Regions from separate parts of the Nocardia sp. CA-128927 genome, predicted to be linked through region 1. Evidence: riboswitches for the same ligand, from Rfam matches in the RefSeq annotation. Region 1 holds a riboswitch; each other region holds the start of a gene.
The links. A riboswitch is a leader RNA that binds a small molecule or an ion and turns the genes downstream of it on or off. The one in region 1 is predicted to bind S-adenosylmethionine.
Positions count from the first base shown of each region.

Region 1 (4,048 bases):
AGCGAGCCGAACTGCCTTTTCTTACCGGAACTTCTACCGCTGTCGCAGTCTCGGTCACCGTCGTCTCCTCCTCGTAGAAAGTGCTTGGCTATCCTGTCATCAGACGACATTTGGCGTCAAGAGAAAAATGTCGCAGTACGACATTTGGCGGTTAAGGACACGAAAACACTAGGTTGCGATAGGGTGTGAAGATGCTCGAGTCACCGACGCCGACGAGCGCGAGTGCCACAGCGGAAACCTCTGCGAGCGCCGCGACGAACGCACCTCCCGGCCTGCGCGAACGCAAGAAGCAGCAGACCAGGTTGCGGATCATCGAGGTCGGGCTGAACCTGTGCGACACACAGGGTTTCGACGCGACGACGGTCGAACAGATCGCCAACGCCGCGGACGTCTCACCGCGCACGATCAACCGGTACTTCGACAGCAAAGAGGACATCGTCCTCGGGCCGGTGCAGGACTTCGGCCAGGCCGTGGCGGAGACGCTGCGCCGACTCCCGGTCACCGACAACGAACTGGAATCGCTGCGCACGGCGTTCCTGCAGGTGATCGACCGCGCGGTCAGCGAACCCGCGGGCGGGCCGGTCTCGTTCCGGCAGTTCCAGCAGATGCAGCGGATCGTGCGCAGCAGTCCCGCGGTCAGCGCGCGCAGCATCGAACACGCCGACAGCAAGAACATCGCCATCGCCGCGGTGGTCGCCGAACGACTCGCCACCACGCCCTGCGCACTCCCGGTGCGGCTGATCCTCGGCACCTGGCAGCTCATCGCCCACCTCGCCATGGAATGCGGCGAGAGCATGTTCGACTACGACGATCTGCACGACGCCGCTACCGCAGGCCGGAACTCGTTCACCGCGGCCTTCGACGAGTTCGTCCGGGTCTGCGGCGGCGCGCGGACCAGCGCGTCCGGCTGAGTTCGCGGATAGGTTTCGGCCGTCGCGGGGCGTCCGGTTATGATGCCCTCAGGTCATGAGTGCCAGCGCGAAGCCCCGGCTTGCTGGACGGCAACCCTCCAGCAGCGGTGGGGTGCTCCGGGTGATGACCGGGCTCTCGAAGGTCGAGAGCAAGCGCGCTTTCAGGAGGTTCCCGAAATGTGTTGTTGTCCTTCGCCCAAATCCCGATAACCCCCGTAGTTCTGGCGAACAACCTTTTCTTTGGAGCAAAGCTCATGAGTGATTCCACCGTGCCCGCAGCCGACTTCGATCCGGCGCAGTGGTCCTTCGAGACCAAGCAGGTACACGCGGGACAGGCCCCCGACGGCACCACCGGTGCCCGGGCCCTGCCCATCTACCAGACCACCTCGTACGCCTTCCGCGACACCGATCACGCCGCGGCGCTGTTCGGGCTCGCCGAGCCGGGCAACATCTACACCCGGATCATGAACCCCACCCAGGACGTGGTGGAGCAGCGCGTCGCCGCGCTCGAAGGCGGTGTCGCCGCACTGCTGCTCGCCTCCGGGCAGGCCGCGGAGACGTTCGCGATCCTGAACCTGGCGTCCTCGGGCGACCACATCGTGTCCAGCCCGCACCTTTACGGCGGCACCTACAACCTCTTCCACTACTCGCTGCCCAAGCTCGGCATCGAGGTGTCCTTCGTCGACGACCCCGACGACCTGGACCAGTGGCGGGCCGCGATCCGGCCGAACACCAAGGCGTTCTACGGCGAGACCATCGCCAACCCGAGCAGCGCCATCTTCGACATTCCCGGTATCTCCGCCATCGCGCACGAGGCCGGACTGCCGCTGATCGTGGACAACACGGTGGCCACCCCATACCTGATCCAGCCGTTGGTGCACGGCGCCGACATCGTCGTGCACTCGGCGACCAAGTACCTCGGCGGGCACGGCTCGGCGGTGGCCGGCGTGATCGTCGACGGCGGCAACTTCGACTGGACGGTGACCGACGCGCAGGGCCAGCCGCGCTTCCCCGGCTTCACCACCCCGGACCCGAGCTACCACGGTGCGGTGTTCGCCGACCTCGGCGCGCCCGCCTTCGCGCTCAAGGCCCGCGTGCAACTGCTGCGCGACCTCGGCTCGGCGATCTCGCCGTTCAACGCGTTCCTGATCAGCCAGGGCATCGAGACGCTGAGCCTGCGGGTCGAGCGGCATGTCGCCAACGCCAAGGCGGTGGCCGAGTTCCTGGCCGAACAGCCGGACGTCACGAAGGTCATCTACGCGGGCCTGCCGACCTCGCCGTGGTACGAGCGGGCAAAGCAGCTGGCACCGAAGGGCCCGGGCGCGATCGTCGCCTTCGAGCTGCGCGGCGGTGTCGATGCGGGCAAGAAGTTCGTGGACGGATTAGCCCTGCACAGCCATGTGGCTAACATCGGAGATGTGCGCTCCCTCGTGATTCATCCCGCGTCGACCACACACTCGCAGCTGACGCCCGAAGAGCAACTGCTCGCCGGTGTCACCCCGGGCCTGGTCCGGTTGGCGGTGGGGATCGAGGGAATCGACGACATCCTGACCGATCTGCGTGCCGGTTTCGCGGCGGCGGCGACGTGACATTGAGTACCGAACCGAGTTTCGCCCGTTCGTCCGGGGTGGCCCTGCCACCCCCGGACGGGCGGCTCGGCATCATCGCCATCGGAGACGTGAAGCTGGAGAGCGGCGCGGTCATTCCGCAGGTGCACCTCGCGGTGCAGCGGTGGGGTGAGATCTCCCCCACGCTGGACAACGTGGTGCTGGTCGAGCACGCGCTGACCGGCGACTCGCACGTGGTCGGCCACCCGGACGACATCCATCAGCTGCCCGGCTGGTGGGACGGGATGGTCGGACCGGGCTGTCCGCTCGACACCGACGAGTGGTGTGTGATCGCGACGAACGTGCTCGGCGGCTGCCAGGGCAGCACCGGGCCCTCGACGCTCGCACCCGACGGAAAGCCTTGGGGCGCACGGTTTCCGGAGATCTCCATCCGCGACCAGGTGGCCGCGGAGACGGCGCTGATCGACCTGCTCGGCATCGAGCGGCTGGCCGCGGTGGTCGGCGGGTCGATGGGCGGCATGCGGGTGCTGGAGTGGATGGTCGGCGCGCCGGACCGGGTCGGTTCCGCGCTGGTGCTGGCCGTCGGCGCCCGCGCCACCGCCGACCAGATCGGCACGCAGACCACCCAGATCGCGGCGATCAAGGCCGATCCGGACTGGCAGGGCGGCGATTATCACGACACGGACCGCGCGCCGATGACGGGCATGGGCATCGCCCGGCGCATCGCGCACCTGACCTACCGCACCGAGGACGAGCTGGACCACCGGTACGAGAACAGCGCGCAGGGCGCCGAGGATCCGTGGCGCGGCGGCCGGTACGCGGTGCAGAGCTACCTGGACCATCAGGCCGACAAGCTGTGCGGGCGTTTCGATCCCGGCACCTACGTGCTGCTGACCGAGGCGATGAACCGGCACGACATCGGACGCGGACGCGGCGGCGTGCGGGCGGCATTGGCCGCTACGCCGGTGCCGTGCGTGGTCGGCGGCGTCGACTCCGATCGGCTGTATCCGCTGCGCACGCAACAGGAACTCGCCGAGGGGTTGCCGGGCTGCGACGGGCTGGAGGTCGTGCACTCGCGCGACGGACACGACGGTTTCCTCACCGAGGCGGCGGCCGTGTCCAAACTGCTGACCGAAACGATGCGATTGGCCCAGCAGAGCCGTCAACCCACCCGCTGACCCACCACGAACGCAGCGCCTTTCGCCGCGCTGAGATTCGCGCGCCGCGCACCGATTCGCGCGCCGCGCCTGAAACAGTCAGCAATTTCATGCGCACCATGCGAATTGGTGCGCGCGGCAGTCGGCGGGTACGCCGCGCACTGTTTTGGCTGCCGCGCACTGTTTTGGCTGCCGCGCACTGATTTGCGCGGTGCGCTTGAAACAGCTGGCGAATTCGCGCGCATCAGGCGATTTCGTGCGCATGAGGCGAATTGGTGCGCGCGGCTAGTCGGTGGTGGGCGCGCCGACTAGTAGTTGGACGATGGCGTGGACGAATCCTTGGAGGCGTTCGCGGGGGTATTCGTCGGGTTCGCTGACGGCTAGGCGGCCGAGCATCTCGGCTACCTGTAGC
Region 1 is NZ_CP192087.1:1,390,177-1,394,224, reverse strand. It holds gene ACQPW1_RS06435 (MFS transporter) at 1-58, opposite strand, end outside; gene ACQPW1_RS06430 (TetR/AcrR family transcriptional regulator) at 192-911, shown strand; SAM riboswitch class IV at 963-1,073, shown strand; gene ACQPW1_RS06425 (bifunctional o-acetylhomoserine/o-acetylserine sulfhydrylase) at 1,166-2,500, shown strand; gene metX (homoserine O-acetyltransferase MetX) at 2,539-3,657, shown strand; gene ACQPW1_RS06415 (TetR/AcrR family transcriptional regulator) at 3,922-4,048, opposite strand, start outside.

Region 2 (4,048 bases), 1.9 Mb from region 1:
GACGGTGGACAGCGGGCCCATCGACGCGAGGCCGCCGCGACCGCTGGTCACGTTCATCCAGGCGACCTGCATGCCGGTGGTGTCCGGCCCGTCCTGGCCGAGGCCGTAGGGGACGAAGGTGAACATGGTCTGGCCGGACTTGACGGCGGCCAGGTCGAGTCCGGGGATGGTGATCGAGGTCTTGGGCCACGGGCCCGGCACCGCCCCGGCTACGGCGGGTGCGAGGCCGAGCGAGGTGCCGTTGAGGCAGAACGCGGCCGCGGTCGGGTAGAGGAACGGCTGCATGCCGAAGGCGCGCAGGCCATCTATCGCGGTGTTGTAGACGCCGAACAGGTCGCCGGGTGCGGCGGTGCCGGTCGGGGCGGGACGGTCGCTCGCCACGGCGGGCGGAACGGGCGGCACGGCGGGCGGGATCGGGGCCGCGCCCGCGGTCGGTGCCGCGAGCGCCAGTGCGACCGAGCAGGTCGCCACGGCGGACAATACGGTCAGACGGCGTTGCACGGCCACGGAGACCTCTTCTCATCGTCGACACAATCGAAGGCTGACGGTACTCCGGCAAACGCTGTGAACAGCCCGTATTGCCCCTGGCAAGCTATCGGCGTGTCACCTCGAGCCCACCGCTCCAGCACTGCCGATCGATCCCCTCCCCTCAGTTGCGCAAGCGCACACATCAGGTCTGCGGCCCGACTTCGCGGGGTCCGCACACGGACACCTCCGACGAGCCGTATGCTGCTCCCCGACGGAGCCGCCCCGAGCGCGTGAGCGCCCGATCACACTGCGCCAGCGCATATCCGGCTACCGGACTTACCCGGCGAATCGGGCTACGGCAAGATCTACGCTCACGGTGATTACTTCCCTTGCCCAAGGGTTCGCCTGCTGGGCATGATAATTCGGCTCGACCCTGACATCGTCCGGTGTCCGGATCGGCGACAACCATCCAGAGCGACCGAGAGACCTGGCTCGTCGACGTCGCAGCAACCCCCCGGTTCACCGGGTGCGGGTGCTTCCGCCGGGACCGATGGAGGAACCGAAGTGATCATCGCTGCTGTCCGAGGCACCCGTTGGGGCCGCCGTCATATCGATCAATGCAAAGTGACATCCGCGAGCTGTCGGGGCTGACCCGCAGCCAGTCTGTTGCACCCGTCGCTGGCCGGGTGATGTGACCGCGGCCCGATGTGGCGCGGTCCGTTCGTTCTTCCGAAGGACCTCGACCATGCGTGAGCGCAGCGAGCGAACAAATGACACAGCTGCTTTCGCACTCATGACGGAGCCGAGCGCCCGCGAGGTGGAGTCATGAGTGCGTCCGCCGCACCCGATGCCGTCGCCGTCCCCGACGCCGTTCTGGACCTGGCGCCGGACAAGTCCGTGCCCGCGTCGACCGAGAGCATCGCGGACTCCCCCGTGACACCCGCCGAATCCGCCACCGTTCCGGGCGATTCCGCGCCGACCGTCGCCAAGACGTGGCATCCGTGGCGCTGGGTGATCAGCGCCGTCGCGCTCAACCTGCTCGCCCAGTTCATCCACGGCCTGGTCACCAATCCCGGTTGGGATTGGCCGACTTTCGCGAAGTACATCACCGCGAAGTCGGTGCTCGCCTCGCTGAAGGTGACCCTGGAGCTCACCGCGTGGGGTACCGCCCTGGGCTTCCTGCTCGGCACCGCGCTGGCTATCGCGCGGCTGTCGAACAACCCGGTGCTGCGGGTGATCTCGTGGTGCTACATCTGGGCGTTCCGGTCGATTCCGCTCATCGTGCAGCTGCTGTTCTGGTTCAACATCGCCTACCTGTACAACACGCTGTCGGTCGGAATACCGTTCGGCCCCGCGTTTTTCACCTTCGAGGTGAACGGCGTGATCAGCGGGTTCACCGCGGCGGTGATCGGGCTCGCGCTGCATCAGGCGGCGTATTCGGCCGAGATCATCCGCGCGGGCATCATCTCGGTCGACGCCGGTCAGCTGGAAGCCGCTGCCGCGCTGGGTATTCCGAAGGTCCGGCAGTTCCGCTCCATCGTGGTCCCGCAGGCCATGCGGTCGATCCTGCCCAACGCGACCAACGAGGTGATCAGCCTGTTCAAGGGCACCTCGATCGTGTCGGTGATGGCGATCGCCGAGCTGTTCTATCAGGTCCAGGTGATCTACGGACGCAACGGCCGGGTGGTGCCGCTGCTGCTGGTCGCCACCGCCTGGTACATCGTGCTCACCACCATTCTCTCGGTGGCGCAGTACTACATCGAGCGCCACTACGCCAAGGGCACCCAGCGCACGCCACCGCCGTCGCCCACCCAGCGGGCCTGGCAGAAGCTGCGCGAGATCGCCGATTCCGGTTCCACCGCACCGCGAGGAGCGACCCGATGAGCACCGCACTCGCCGTCGAGGTCCGCGGCGTCCGCAAATCCTATGGCGCGCACGAGGTCTTGCGCGGCGTCGACCTGACCGTGCGCTCCGGCGAGGTGGTCACGGTGATCGGCCCGTCCGGTTCCGGCAAGTCAACGCTGCTGCGGGTGGTCAACCACCTGGAGTCGCTGGACGCGGGCACCGTACACATCGACGGGGAGCTGATCGGATATCGGCTGCGCCGCAACACCTTGCACGCGCTGCCCGACCGTGAGGTGCGCAAGCAGCGCTCCCGCATCGGGTTCGTCTTCCAGCAGTTCAATCTCTTTCCCCATCTGACGGTGCTCGATAACGTCACGATCGCACCGCTTTCCGCGCAACGTCGCGACCGCAATGAGGTCGAGGCCGAAGCTCGGGTGCTGCTCGAACGGGTCGGCATCGGCGAGCTGGCCGACGCGTACCCGCGCAGGCTGTCCGGCGGACAGCAGCAGCGGGTGGCGATCGCGCGGGCACTTGCCTTGCGCCCCAGGGTGATCCTGTTCGACGAGCCGACCTCCGCGCTGGACCCCGAGCTCGTCGGCGAGGTCCTGGATGTGATCCGCGACCTCGCGCACGGCGGCACCGCGCTGGTGATCGTCACCCACGAGATCGGCTTCGCCCGCGAGATCGCCGACACCGTGGTGTTTCTCGATGCGGGCGCGATCGTCGAGCAGGGTCCCCCCGAGGTCGTCCTCGACCATCCCGAACACCCGCGCACCCGCGCCTTCCTTTCCCGAGTCCGTCGATGAACAGGTATCCGATGAAGCTCTCCGCCCTGGCCACCGCCGCCGCGACCGCGGTCGTCCTGCTGGCCACCGGCTGCACCGATCCCGAAGCGGAGTCCGCGGCCCAGCCCGCCGGTGCGATCACCTTCGACCTCTCCGCCGCCCAGACCGGCCGGGTACGCGCCGCCAAGGTGGACAGCATCGCCGCCGAAGTGCCGCAGGCCATTCGGGATCGCGGCACCCTGGTGGTGACCGGTGCGTCCGGCACCGCGCCGCCGCTGCGCTTCTACGCCGACGACGACAAGACCGTGGTCGGCTCCGAGGTCGATTTCGCCTCACTCGTCGCCGACACCCTCGGCCTGAAACTCGATCTGCAGGTGGCGGATTGGGCGCAGAACTTCGTGCACATCGATTCCGGCGAGGTCGACGCCTTCATCGGCAACGTGACGGTGACCGAGGAACGCAAGGAGAAGTACGACTTCGCCACCTACCGCAACGACACCGTCGCGCTGGAGGTGCCCAAGCAGAGCACCCTCGACTACAAGGATCGTAAGAGCCTGGCGGGCAAGCGGATCGGTGTCGGCAGCGGCACCAACCAGGAACAGCTGCTGGTCAAGTGGAACGAGCAGAACCGCGCGGAAGGCCTGGCGCCCATCGACATCGCCTACTTCCAGCAGACCAGCGACTACTACCTGGCGCTCGCCTCGCAGCGGCTGGACGGCTACATCGGCCCCAACCCGACGGCGATCTACCACTCCGCCACCGCGAATCAGACCAAGATCCTCGCCACCTTCTCCGGTGCCGGTGACGCGCTGCAAGGCGAGATCGCAGTGCTCACCAAGAAGAACAGCGGGCTGATCACCGCCGTCCAGCACGCGCTGAACTACGCCATCGAGCACGGCACCTATCAGCAGGTGATCGATCGGTGGGGCCTGAAGTCCGAGCAGGTCACC
Region 2 is NZ_CP192087.1:3,336,883-3,340,930, reverse strand. It holds gene ACQPW1_RS15790 (hypothetical protein) at 1-507, opposite strand, end outside; SAM riboswitch class I at 931-1,025, shown strand; gene ACQPW1_RS15785 (amino acid ABC transporter permease) at 1,294-2,352, shown strand; gene ACQPW1_RS15780 (amino acid ABC transporter ATP-binding protein) at 2,349-3,119, shown strand; gene ACQPW1_RS15775 (ABC transporter substrate-binding protein) at 3,131-4,048, shown strand, end outside.
Region 2: it holds a riboswitch for S-adenosylmethionine, as region 1 does, so the genes downstream of both, ACQPW1_RS15785 (amino acid ABC transporter permease) here and ACQPW1_RS06425 (bifunctional o-acetylhomoserine/o-acetylserine sulfhydrylase) in region 1, are expected to answer to the same signal.

Region 3 (4,048 bases), 750 kb from region 1:
TCGAGGTAGCGGGCCAGGCCGACGCCGCCGATCACCAGTTCGCCGGATTCGCCCTCGCCCACCGGGTTTCCGGCGGCGTCGATCACTACGAGGTCCCAGCCGTCGAGCGGCAGGCCGATCCGGATGGGCCATTCGCCGTCGAGCAGCGCGGCGCAGGCGACCACCGTTGCCTCGGTGGGGCCGTAGGTGTTCCATACCTCGCGATCCGTATCACCGTTGCCGGCAAGGCGTTCGGCGAGTTCGGGCGGCACCGCCTCGCCGCCGAAGATCAACAGCCGGACCGCGTCCAGTGCCTCGGCGGGCCAGGTGGCGGCCAGCGTCGGCACGGTGGAGACGATGCTGATTTCCCGGCGGACCAGCCACGGGCCGAGGTCGGCGCCGGTGCGCACCAGGTCGCGCGGGGCGGGGACGAGGCAGGCGCCGTTGCGCCAGGCCAGCCACATCTCCTCGCAGGAGGCGTCGAAGGCGACGGAGAGTCCGGCGAGCACCCGGTCGCCGGGGCCGATCGGGGCGTCCGGCAGGAAGAGCCGTGCCTCGGCATCGACGAACGCGGCGGCGTTGCGATGGGTCACCGCAACACCTTTCGGCGTTCCGGTGGAGCCGGAGGTGAAGATGATCCAGGCGTCGTCGGCGGGGGTGGGCAGGGTGCTCGTGCTCGCGTCGACCGGATTGTCCGCTGCGGCACGGATGCCCGCGGGTGTCGTTTCGATGCCCGCCGCCGTGACGATCGCGGTGACCTGGGCCTCGCCGAAGACCAGCTGGGCCCGCTCGTCCGGGTCGTCCGCATCGACCGGCACGTAGGCGGCGCCCGCGTACAGCACGGCGAGGATGGTCAGGTAAAGCTCGCGGGAGCCGGACGGCATCCGCACGCCGACCCGGTCGCCGGGCCGCACGCCCGCCGTGGCGAGCCGGGCCATGGTCTTCTCGATCTCGACGACGAGTTCGAGGTAGCTGAGCACCACCTGGCCGTCATCGATGGCGGGTGCGTCGGGATGGGTCAGCGCGGTCGCGGTCAGGATGTCGACCAGGGTCCGGGCCGGTGGCGTGTGCTCGGTCCGAAGTAGTGGGTCCACCGTCACATCAACCTGTGGTTGGAGCATGACGCCCTGCCCACCTCCCATTCGACCTGCCTCGCACTTCCCTGTTGTTTGTGTCATAGCTGGGTTACCAGTGGGCAAACACCACGGTGACCAGTTGTCCACGGTACTCGGGGTTGTCGACGTTTGTTGTTCACCGGCGCGGTTGCCGGTCTTCCGGCCGCAGGCGGGGTTGTTGCAGGTCGTGGCGATTTCCGCCGGACGCGCCGAAGCAACCCCTGGTGGGCGGGTTGCCCGGCGGGTTCGCCAGGTGATCGCTGCGTCGATCCGCTCAGGCCGGTGTGATTCCCCACATCGACCTGGTGATCTTGCAGCTCAGGGCGTTTCGAGCGGAATCGATCAGGCCGCGGAGGCGGCGGTGCCGATGCCGAGGGCGGTCAGGATGGCGGCGCTGGCCTGTTCGAGCCGATCCCGGATCTTCGGGCGGCGCAGCAGCGCGACCGCGCGGGACGCGGCCAGGGCCAGGAGCACCATCGCTACCGCGGCAATGGTCGATTCGACGGCGCCGAGCGCGAGGGTGTTGGCGAAGGTGACCTCGGTCAGGAACTGGGGCAGCACGGCGAGATAGAACAGGCCGACTTTCGGGTTGAACATGCACGAGAAAACGCCCGCGGTGAACGCCGAGCGAACCGATACGCGGGTGCCGCCGCCCGCCTGCGCGAGGCCCTCGGCGCCCTCGGCCGCCAGCCCCGCCCTGCGCTGCCGCCGCTGATCGAGCAGCGCGCGGATACCCAAGTACACCAAGTAGATTCCGCCGACCACCTTGAGCGCGCGGTACGCGGTCGCCGACTGCTCCAGCACCGCGGCGACACCGGCCGCGACCACCACCGCCCACAGGATCCCGCCCAGCGCCGACCCGATCGCCGCCGCGATCCCCGGTCGGGCGTCTACCAGCGAGAACCGCAGCACGAGAAACGAATCCGGGCCCGGGGTGAGCGCCAGCAGGACGCACAGGCCGATGAAGCTGATCAGGAGCGAAAGTGACACCTCATGATGTGACCGCAAAGTCGCCGGATAAGCAACGGATTTCCACCCGCGCCCGCCGCGGGTGACCAGCGCGGACGGGTTTTCCGGGCGAACACGCGGCGTCGCGGACCAGTTGACAGGGCCGGGGGACATCTGCCAATCTCGGGTCAGGTCATGAGTACCAGCGTTCAGCCCCGGCTTGCTGGTCGGCAACCCTCCTCCGCGGTGGGGTGCTCCGGGTGACGACCAGGCCGACGCCCGACCGGGTGCGGCAAGCGCGGACTCGACGAATCTTCTGATCACGAGTCCCAGAGCCGACGGGATTTCGTGATGACTGCTGTGGCCACCCAGACCTGTGCCCCCCTCGCCAGGGTTTCCGGTGACGACCTCCAGGTACCGCTCGTCCAGGGCGGGACGACCACCTACGCCAACTTCGACTACGCCGCGAGCGCCCCCGCATTGGCCCAGGTCACCGACCGGGTGCAGCAGCTGCTGCCGTTCTACGCGAGCGTGCACCGCGGCGCCGGCTACGCCTCGCGGATCTCCACCGAGTGCTACGAGGCGGCCCGCGGTTCGGTGACCCGCTTCCTCGACGCGGCCGACGACCAGGTGGTGGTGTTCACCCGCAACACCACCGACTCGCTGAACCTGCTCGCGTCCTGTGTGCCCGGCGACACCGTGGTGCTCGACATCGAGCATCACGCCAACTTCCTGCCGTGGACCAGGCACGGCCGCCGCGTCGTGCAGGCCGCGGCCACCGTCGAGGAGACCATCGGGCGGCTCGTCGCCGAGCTGTGTAGCAAGCCCGCCGCGCTGCTCGCGGTCACCGGCGCGTCCAACGTGACCGGCGAGGTGCTGCCGCTGGAGCGCCTGGCCACCATCGCCCACCAGTGCGGCGCCCGCATCCTCGTCGACGCCGCGCAGCTCGCGCCGCATCGGCGAATCAGCCTGCGCGACACCGGCATCGACTACCTCGCGTTCTCCGGCCACAAGCTGTACGCGCCGTTCGGCGCGGGCGTGCTGGTCGGCCGCCGTGACTGGCTCGACAACGCGGAGCCGTACCTGGCCGGTGGCGGCGCGGTCCGCGAGGTCACCACCACCGGTGCCGAGTGGGCGCCCGCCCCGCAGCGGCACGAGGGCGGTTCGCCCAACGTGCTCGGCGCCGCCGCGCTCGCCGCCGCCTGTGACGCCCTCAGCGAGATCGACGCCGACACCCTCGCAGCCCACGAACATCAGCTCGCCGACCGCCTGCGCGACGGCCTCGCCGCCATCCCCGGCGTCAACCTGCTGCGCATCTGGACCGACGCCCCCGACACCGTCGGCATCGTCGCCTTCACCCTGGACGGCTTCGTCCCCGGCCACGTCGCCGCCTACCTCTCCGCCGAACACGGCATCGGTGTCCGCGACGGCCGCTTCTGCGCGCACCCCCTGCTCGCCCGCCTAGAACTCGACGGCGCTCTCCGCGCCAGCATCGGCCTCGGCACCACCCCCGCCGATGTAGACCGCCTGATCCAAGCCATCGCCACCCTCGTCGGCACCGGCCCGGCCTGGAACTACGCCACCACCCAGGGCCTCTGGAACCCGGCCCCCGAAACCCGCCCCTTCACGTCCCAGGCCCCGACCGGCGCCGCCCCCTGCCTCGTCGGCTAGTCGAGCGATCGCGGTCGCCCCGTCGGGGTGGCCGCGTCTGTCAGTCGCCGAGTTTGGTGGGGCGGTGGTAGCGGCCGTTGTAGTAGAGGAGCGGGGCGGCGGCGGGGGTTTCGTTGGTGTTGTCGTGGACTCGGGTCACCAAGCCGACGACGAGGGTGTGGTCGCCGAGGGGGATCAGTTGGTGGATGGTGGCGCGGAGCCAGATGGGGGTGCCGTGCAGGACGGGTTCGCCGGTGTCGAGGGTGGTCCACAGGGACCGGTCGGTGAAGCGGTCCGCGGCGGTGCGGGCGAAGCGCTGGGCCAGGTCGTGCTGGTGTTCGCCGAGGAAGTGGATG
Region 3 is NZ_CP192087.1:637,947-641,994, forward strand. It holds gene ACQPW1_RS03135 (Pls/PosA family non-ribosomal peptide synthetase) at 1-1,100, opposite strand, end outside; gene ACQPW1_RS03140 (LysE family translocator) at 1,437-2,084, opposite strand; SAM riboswitch class IV at 2,234-2,347, shown strand; gene ACQPW1_RS03145 (aminotransferase class V-fold PLP-dependent enzyme) at 2,394-3,713, shown strand; gene ACQPW1_RS03150 (flavin reductase family protein) at 3,754-4,048, opposite strand, start outside.
Region 3: it holds a riboswitch for S-adenosylmethionine, as region 1 does, so the genes downstream of both, ACQPW1_RS03145 (aminotransferase class V-fold PLP-dependent enzyme) here and ACQPW1_RS06425 (bifunctional o-acetylhomoserine/o-acetylserine sulfhydrylase) in region 1, are expected to answer to the same signal.

Region 4 (4,048 bases), 1.9 Mb from region 1:
CGGGCCGCGCTGGTGACGGCTTCATCTGCACCTCCGGCAAGGGCATGGACCTCTACACCGAGAAGCTGATGCCCGCCGTCGCCGAGGGTGCCGCAAAGGCGGGCCGCACCGTCGACGACATCGACCGGATGATCGAGATCAAGATCTCCTACGACACCGATCCCGAACTGGCACTGGAGAACACCCGCTTCTGGGCCCCGCTCTCGCTGACCCCCGAACAGAAGCACAGCATCACCGACCCGATCGAAATGGAAGCCGCCGCCGACGCTTTGCCGATCGAGCAGATCGCCAAGCGCTGGATCGTCGCCAGCGACCCCGACGAGACCGTCGACCTCATCAAGCCCTACCTCGACGCCGGCCTCAACCACCTGGTCTTCCACGCCCCCGGCCACGACCAGCGCCGCTTCCTCGACCTCTTCCAGCGCGACCTCGCCCCCCGCCTGCGCGCTCTGGGCTGACTCACAGACCCTGCACACCCCTCACAGCAGTTAGAGCTGCTGTGAGGGGTGTCGATTCTCTGTGACATCCCCAACGAACCTCTCCACAGGTGGGACTTGTCCACAATTAGGGGATTGGCGGTGCTGGTGGGAGGGCTCAGTGCCGAGGATGGTTGGCATGGATGTTCCTGTTCCCATTGCGCGGCGGGACGCGCTCGCGGGCGGTTTCACTGATCGAGAGTTGCACGGGATTGCGTGGCAGCGGGTTCGGCGCGGCTCTTATGTCACCGCCGCTTCGGGGCAGGCCATGTCTGCTGAACGTCAGCATCTGATGTTGGTGCATGCGGTGGCCGAGGCATCTAGTGCCGAGGCGGTGGTCAGTCATGTCTCGGCGGCGATCGTGCACGAATTATCTTGCTGGGCACTCTCGTTGGCGCGCGTTCATCTCATACGTGCTCGCCGCAGCGGTGGCAGGGTGACTCGGCAGGTGGCGTTGCACTCGATGCGGATTGATCCCGATGAGATCGTGCAGGTCGGGCCGCTCCGCGTCACCAGTGTGGCGCGAACCGTCATCGACCTCGCCAGGTCCGTTCCGTTCGAGCAAGCCGTCGTCGTCGGTGATCACGCGTTGCACTCCGGCAAAACAACCCGCGACGAGCTGCTCGCCGAGCTCGCACGTGCCGCGGGGCGGCCGGGTAATCCAGCGGCGCGGCGGGTGGTGGCCTTCCTCGACGGCAGGTCCGAGAGCGTCGGCGAATCGCGCAGCCGAGTAGCGTTGCGCGCCGCGCATTTCCCTGACCCCACCTTGCAAGCTCGGATCACCACCGCGACAGGCAAGATCGTCGCGCGAGTCGACTTCCTGTTCCCGGAGTTCGGTGTCATCGGCGAATTCGATGGCCTGGTGAAATACCGCGGTGCCCTTGTCGGCGATCGACCACCCGAGGACGTGGTGATCGCCGAGAAAGCCCGCGAGGACGCGCTCCGTGCCCTGGGCTGGCTCGTCGTCCGCTGGACCTGGCGCGACCTGAACTCCCCCCACAATTGGCTCGCCCGCTTAACCCGCGCCGCCGAAATCGGCCGCAGAACCGACCGAAGCGGCGGCTGGCATGTGCGCACAGACCCTCCGTACCCCGCACAGCAGCTCTAACTGCTGTGCGGGGTACGGAGGGTCTGTGCGACTCCCTAGCTCAGGGCGTGAGCGAGGTCGGCGAGGAGGTCTTCGACGTCCTCGAGGCCGACGGAGATGCGGACTACGCCGTCGGAGAGGCCGATGGTGGCTCGGCCTTCGGGGCCCATCGCGCGGTGGGTTGTGGTGGCGGGGTGGGTGATCAGGGATTTGGCGTCGCCGAGGTTGTTGGAGATGTCGACGATGCGGAGGCGGTTGAGGACTTCGAAGGCTCGCTTCTTCGCCTCGTGGGCGGGGGCGTTCAGCTCGAAGGTGACCACGGTGCCGCCCGCACTCATCTGGCTGGTGGCCAGGTCGTGCTGCGGATGTGATTCCAGGAAGGGGTATCTCACCCAGCTGACGGCTTTGTTCGTCTCCAGGAATCGGGCGATGCGCAGTGCGGATTCGGTCGAATGACGCACGCGCAGCGGCATTGTCTCCAAACCCTTGAGCAGCGTCCACGCGTTGAACGGGCTCAGCGCCGGACCGGTATGGCGCATCAGGGTTTTCACCGGACCCTCGATGTAATCCTTCGCACCGAGGATGGCGCCACCGAGTACCCGGCCCTGGCCGTCGATGTGCTTGGTGCCCGAGTAGACGACCACGTCGGCACCGAGTTCGAAACCGCGTTGCAGCAGCGGGGTGGCAAAGACGTTGTCCAGCACCACCTTCGCGCCCGCGGCGTGTGCGAGCTCGGTGACCCGGCGCACGTCGACGAGGGTCTGCATCGGATTGGCCGGTGTCTCGAAGAACACCGCCTGGGTGGGCACGGACAGTGCCTGCTCCCACTGGTCCAGATCCTCGCCGTCGACGAAGACGGTCTCGATGCCCCAGCGCGGCAGGATCTCGTTGCACACCACGAAGCAGGACCCGAACAGGCTGCGCGCGGCCACAAGTCGATCACCGGCGGCGAGCAGCGCGCCCAAAGCGGTGAATACCGCGGACATTCCGCTCGCGGTGGCGAAGCACGCCTCGGCGCCGTCGAGCAGCCGCATCCGCTCCTCGAACATGGCGACTGTCGGGTTGCCGTAACGGGAGTAGACGAAATGCTCCACGTCGCCGGTGAACGCGGCCTCCGCGGCCTCCGCGCTCTCGTAGACGAAGCCCGAGGTCAGGTACAGCGCCTCGGACGTTTCCTCGAAACCGGAGCGCCGCAACCCCCCTCGCACACCGAGTGTCGCGGGACCGACACCCTCGGGCAGCGGCTTGTCGAACGCACCACCGGTAATCACGACTGCCTCCCGCTGCGCGACCACACCCCTGGGCGCGCAAACTCCGGCCCTCCAAATGCTGACCTACAGCACGTGCAGCACGTACTCATGACTGCCGCCAAGGCAACCCGAGGGCACGCCAGCCGGTGCCGCCGCGATGTCCGTCCGCGCCGACCGGGCCTTCGAAACCCTCGAGCACGTTGTACGAGGTGCCGAACCCGGCCTGGGTCGAGGCGATCGCCGCGCCGATGGAGCGCTGGCCCGAGCGACAGAGGAAGATCACCGGGGCTTCCGGGTTGTGCCCGTCGAGCGCCGTGACCAGCTGCTCGGTGAACTCGCCGTTGCGCGTGCCGGTCGAATCGACCCACTCGATCAGCACCGTCGGGCGCTCGATCGAACTGGTGTCGGGCACACCGACGAACTTCCACTCGGCCTCGGTGCGCACATCGACCAAGACGGCTTCGGGGTTGTCCCGCAACAGATCCCAAGCCTGCTGCGGGGTGATGTCACCGGCATAACTCATCTGGACCCTCCTAGAATCCGCACTTGCCGCGCTCGGGTTTGACGCGCGGCCAGGTCGTCACCCGGAGCACCCCACCGCGGAGGAGGGTTGCCGACCAGTATTGCCGGGGCTTGACACTGGTTCTCATGACCTTCTGCTGAGATTGCCTGGACTAGGGTCGCCCTGTCAAATGGCTGCTCACGGTATGAGAATGCTCAATTACAGACCAACCATTTGCCACCGGATCGAGTCAGATTCCAGGTCGATGTCGCCTCATCGCCGTCGACTTTGGTGGTTACCGTGGCCTTCGCCCGGTCGCCATCGACCGCCGGATCGACGAGTTTCGTGATTTCCACGGTCTTTCCGCCGCCCGAACGCCCGGCGAGTGGGGAGCGTTTCGGGTCGAAGTTCTGGCAGCCCGTGCCTGGTGGGGGCACCAAGTCGGTGGTGTTGGAGCCCTCTACGAAGTTGCGCACCGCGGCGGCGATCTTGTCCGATTCTGTGACATTTTTCTCAGCGGGCGACATGGCGCCGCCGATGATGATCGCGCCGAGCACGACGACCGCGATGACGGCTGCGGCGACGAACGGTGCCACGGAACGCTTGTCGGTCTGGTCGACCTCGATGACTTCGTCCTCCGCAGGTGACTGCTGATCGCTCATATGACGATGATCCCTGGTCGACGGGGATATACGACGCTCGACCCCGACGCGGATGGGCGCGAGCGGCGAAG
Region 4 is NZ_CP192087.1:10,030,208-10,034,255, forward strand. It holds gene fgd (glucose-6-phosphate dehydrogenase (coenzyme-F420)) at 1-458, shown strand, start outside; gene ACQPW1_RS46565 (hypothetical protein) at 616-1,584, shown strand; gene ACQPW1_RS46570 (O-succinylhomoserine sulfhydrylase) at 1,620-2,834, opposite strand; gene ACQPW1_RS46575 (rhodanese-like domain-containing protein) at 2,920-3,336, opposite strand; SAM riboswitch class IV at 3,351-3,467, opposite strand; gene ACQPW1_RS46580 (Rv0361 family membrane protein) at 3,531-3,977, opposite strand.
Region 4: it holds a riboswitch for S-adenosylmethionine, as region 1 does, so the genes downstream of both, ACQPW1_RS46575 (rhodanese-like domain-containing protein) here and ACQPW1_RS06425 (bifunctional o-acetylhomoserine/o-acetylserine sulfhydrylase) in region 1, are expected to answer to the same signal.